2 regions of the Streptomyces sp. NPDC110618 genome follow, and region 1 is predicted to be linked to the other one. Evidence: riboswitches for the same ligand, from Rfam matches in the RefSeq annotation. Region 1 holds a riboswitch; the other holds the start of a gene.
The links. Region 1 has a riboswitch for FMN ahead of ribB (3,4-dihydroxy-2-butanone-4-phosphate synthase). Riboswitches for the same ligand answer to the same signal wherever they lie in the genome.
Positions count from the first base shown of each region.

Region 1 (2,195 bases):
GCTGGGCGAGCAGGACGTTCTTCAGGACGTGCTTGTAGCCGAAGCTGTCGTTGACGACCACGACCCCGTCGCGCAGCCGGGAGGCCACGTAGGTGTGCACCCAGAAGCCGCCGACGATCTCCAGGACGGCGGAGGACAGCAGCGGCCGCGCCCGGTTCGCGGCGACGTCCACGGCGCGCAGGCCGTCCTCGATCTCGGAGAACTTCGCCGCGTCGTCCTCCCGGGCCAGCAGCGCCCCGAGGTCGGTGGCCGGGTCCGCGGGGACGGCTTCGGCGTACTGGGCGCGCAGGGCCGCGAACGCGACATGGGAGAGCACCTGGGCGGTGGCCGGTTCGGCTCCCGCCATGGCCCGTTTGAAGTTGACGATCTCCACCTCGTGGCCGCCCGCGCGCAGGGTGTCGGCCAGTTCGACGGCGATGGTGCTCTTGCCCGCTCCGTCGATGCCCATCAGGGCGATGTGCAGGCCCGCGCCCTCGTCGGGGCGCTGGGGCCGGTCCGGGCCGGCGTCGCGGCGGTGAAGCTCCACGGTACCTCCGTTGCTGCGAGTGGGGTCGGTGCTCAGGGGGCGAACCGGGTCACCGGGCGGCGGCGCCCAGGGCCAGGTCTCGGCCGTCGTGGGTGTCGCCGATCCGGCGGCGGTACTGCACCAATTGGGCGACGGTGATCAGGGGCAGGCCGAACTCGTCGGCGAAGCGGCGCAGGTCGGGCAGGCGTTTCATGGTGCCGTCGTCGTTGACCAGCTCGCACAGCACACCCGCCGGGCGGCACCCGGCCAGGCGTACGAGGTCGAGGGTGGCCTCGGTGTGCCCGGTGCGGCGCAGCACGCCGCCGGGGACGCCCCGCAGCGGGACCACATGGCCCGGCCGGCACAGGTCCCCGGCCGTGGTGGCCGGGTCGGCGAGCAGCCGGATGGTGTGGGCACGGTCGGCGGCGGAAATTCCGGTGGTGACGCCTTCGCGGGCATCCACGGTCACGGTATATGCCGTGCCGCGCCGGTCCTGGTTCACCGCGTGCATCGGCGGCAGTTCCAGGCGGTCGCAGTTCTGCGGGGTCAAAGGCGCGCACACATATCCGGAGGTGTGGCGCACCATGAATGCGAGCAGTTCCGGGGTGGCGTGCTGGGCGGCGAAGATCAGGTCGCCCTCGTTCTCCCGGTCATTGTCATCGGCCACCACGACCGGCCTTCCGGCCCGTACGGTGTCGATGGCTTCCTCCACGCTTTCGAGCGGGAACATCCCCATCTCCTCTTCCGGCACGACCTGGCACGCAGCGCGAGCGAGGCCGGGAGCGGAAGAGCGCGACAACCCAGGGCGCACCGGCCGGGTGAACGCGCCGGTGTACGCCAGAATGCCACTACACGCAAACTCCCTTCCGGACTTTAACCGTCGGCCCCGAAATTCCATCGGGTCAACCGGTCGATGGCTTCGACCGGGTCGCGGGCTTTCACCGCCGGTTCGGAATTGCACCGAACCCCGCTTGCGTTGTGTGGATTGAATGTGGCAGTCACATGGTGCCACAGGGCTATGCACCCCGCCAGGCTCTTCCATGGCCGCGCCATCGACAAACAACGGTTCTCGGCCGATATCGCGTGTGCTCATGTGACCGCCCTCCGCCGGAGCAGGGGCCGTGCGGTGGCGGGCTCCTCCAGGCGCCCGGCCACCGCCCGTACGGTCGGGCGGTCGAACACGTCCCGAACGGACACCTCGTGGCCCAGCTCGGCGCGGATCCGCGCGACGAGCCGCACGGCGAGCAGGGAGTGGCCGCCCAGGTCGAAGAAGCCGTCCTCGGGGCCGACCCGCGCCACGCCGAGCACGTCGGCGAACAGCCGGCACAGCGTCTCCTCCCGGCTGTCACGCGGGGCGCCTCCACTGCTGCCCGCGCCGAGGTCGGGCACGGGCAGGCGGGCCCGGTCCACCTTGCCGTTCACGGTGAGCGGGAGCCCGTCGTCCAGGACCACGACCGACGGCACCATGTACTCCGGCAGCACCCCGGCGACGGCGCGCCTGACCTCGGCGCCGACGACACCACGTCCGGCCTCGGGCACGACGTAGGCCACGAGCCGCCGGTCGCCGGGCCGGTCCTCACGCACCACCGCGACCGCCCGTCTCACCCCGTCGACGGCTCCCACCACCGCCTCGACCTCCCCCAGCTCCACCCGGAAGCCCCGCACCTTGACCTGGAAGTCGGCGCGCCCC
Region 1 is NZ_JBVKBN010000003.1:171,185-173,379, forward strand. Features, by position in the region: gene ACZ7L7_RS07330 (hypothetical protein) at 1-526, opposite strand, end outside; gene ribB (3,4-dihydroxy-2-butanone-4-phosphate synthase) at 576-1,235, opposite strand; FMN riboswitch at 1,356-1,484, opposite strand; gene ACZ7L7_RS07340 (amino acid adenylation domain-containing protein) at 1,595-2,195, opposite strand, start outside.

Region 2 (2,195 bases), on a different contig from region 1:
CCTGGTTCACCGAGCCGTCGGCGTTGGTGGCCATCGAGTAGAAGCCGCCCGAGTTCACTCGGTCGCCGTTTGCGTCGAAGTAGCCGCCGGTCTCCGCCCAACCGCCCACCGAGATCAGCGTCTTGACGTTCGGGTGCTGCTTCTTGAACTTGTTCAGCAGGTTGAAGTGGCCCTTGTAGGAGTAGCCCGGGTCCATCTCCGCGCCGCTCACGCCCGGCCAGGTCATCCCGGTCGAGGCGTTGGTGGGGCCGTCCGCGCCGACGGAGATCTTGTTCGAGCCGTCGATGTGCGCGAAGGCGTAGTTGATGTGGGTGATCTTGTCCCACGGGATGTCCGGGGCGAGGTAGGCGGGCGTGCCGTCCTTGCCGGTGCGCCAGCCGGTGAAGTAGCCGATCACCCGGCGCTGGTGGTCGGCGCCCATCTTCTCCCGGCCCTCGGTGTCGTAGACCGAGCAGTACGGGACGTCCACGCCGGGCGTGGTGTAGAGCCCGTCGGGGCGACAGGACTCCTGGTCGGCGGCGTGCGAGACGGTGGCCGGCAGACCCGCGAACAGCAGCCCGGCGACGGCCGCGGCGCCCGCGAGCAGGGAGGTTCTCGCTCGGTTGCGTGACAGCAAGTCGGTTCCTCTCCACGGAAGTTGCGCAGACCATAGGGAGGACTAGACCAATGCGTCAATAGGTATGGACCAATTCGGGGTTCAAGTGATGCGCGGGGCGCCGGGCGTGGCCCGTGGGATGCGCCGGGAGTGGCCTGCGGAGCCTCGGCGGGAGTGGTCGGGGAGCCTCGGCGTGATCTTCTGTGAGCCACCCCACAGCCTTCGCCCGCATGGACGCAGTCCCGGCGTGGCACACTGGCCCTGTACCTAAAGCAGCGCACTCCGGGGTCGGTGAAAGTCCGAACCGGCGGTTACAGTCCGCGACCCGACCGCTTCCAGCGGCCGGTTGACCAGGTGAAATTCCTGGACCGACGGTTAAAGTCCGGATGGGAGGCAGTGCGCGGCGGGCGGGCATTCGTGCGCGCCGCCGATGCTGAGCACGTCCTTCGGGACGATTCTCACCGGCGTCGCCCCCGGTGTCGCAGTCCGCAGTCTCTGTCGTTCGTCGACAGCCCCGGAGTCCGTGCCCCGTTGAGGCAGGAGGACCCGGGACGTGTTCACCGGAATCGTCGAAGAGCTGGGCGAGATCACCGCCGTCGAGAACCTCGGTGACTCCTGTCGCTTCCGCGTACGCGGTCCCGTCGTGACCGAGGGGGCCAAGCACGGCGACTCCATCGCGGTCAACGGCGTCTGCCTCACGGTCGTGGAGCACGAGGGCGACGAGTTCACCGCCGATGTGATGGCCGAGACCCTCAACCGCTCCAGCCTCGGCGCCCTCGGCGTCGGCTCCCGCGTCAACCTGGAGCGCCCCACCGCGGTCGGCGCCCGGCTCGGCGGCCACATCGTGCAGGGCCACGTCGACGGCACCGGCGCCGTCCTGGAGCGCAAGCCCTCCGACAACTGGGAGATCATCAAGATCTCGCTGCCCGTGGACCTGGCCCGCTATGTCGTGGAGAAGGGCTCCATCACCGTCGACGGCATCAGCCTCACCGTCGTCGACGCGGGCCCGGACTACTTCACCGTGAGCCTGATCCCCACCACGCTCGCCCTGACCACGCTCGGGGTGAAGCAGCCCGGCGACCCGGTCAACCTGGAGGTCGACGTCGTCGCCAAGTACGTCGAACGCCTGCTGGGAGCAGCCAGGTGAACACGCTCAACTCCGAGGCCCTCGTCCTGTTCGGCCAGCACATCATCTGGTCGGACATGATCGGCAACACCCTGGGCCTGATCACCCTCGCGCTCGGCTTCCGGCGCTCGCTGTGGACCTGGCCGGTCCAGTTCCTCTCCGGTCTCGTCCTCTTCGGCGCCTTCTACGGGCACCTCAGCGGCAGCGCGGGCAAGCAGGCCGTCGTCATGGCCGTCGCGCTGTACGGCTGGTCCCAGTGGAGCCGCGGCACCGGCAAGGCCGAGGACGGCAGGATCGCCGTCCGCTTCGCCACCTGGCCGGAGCGCGCCACCATGGTCGCCGCCGCTGCCGCCGGCACCGTCGCGGTGGCCCTGATCTTCAAGGCGTACCCGAGCCTGTCCTGGGACCCTTGGCCGGACGCCTACATCTTCGTCGGCACCGTCGTCGCCATGTACGCCCAGGCCCGCGGCATGG
Region 2 is NZ_JBVKBN010000032.1:62,044-64,238, reverse strand. Features, by position in the region: gene ACZ7L7_RS34915 (chitinase C-terminal domain-containing protein) at 1-616, opposite strand, end outside; FMN riboswitch at 869-999, shown strand; gene ACZ7L7_RS34910 (riboflavin synthase) at 1,149-1,742, shown strand; gene ACZ7L7_RS34905 (nicotinamide mononucleotide transporter family protein) at 1,739-2,195, shown strand, end outside.
Region 2: linked by a shared signal. The riboswitch ahead of ACZ7L7_RS34910 (riboflavin synthase) and the one ahead of ribB (3,4-dihydroxy-2-butanone-4-phosphate synthase) in region 1 are both predicted to bind FMN.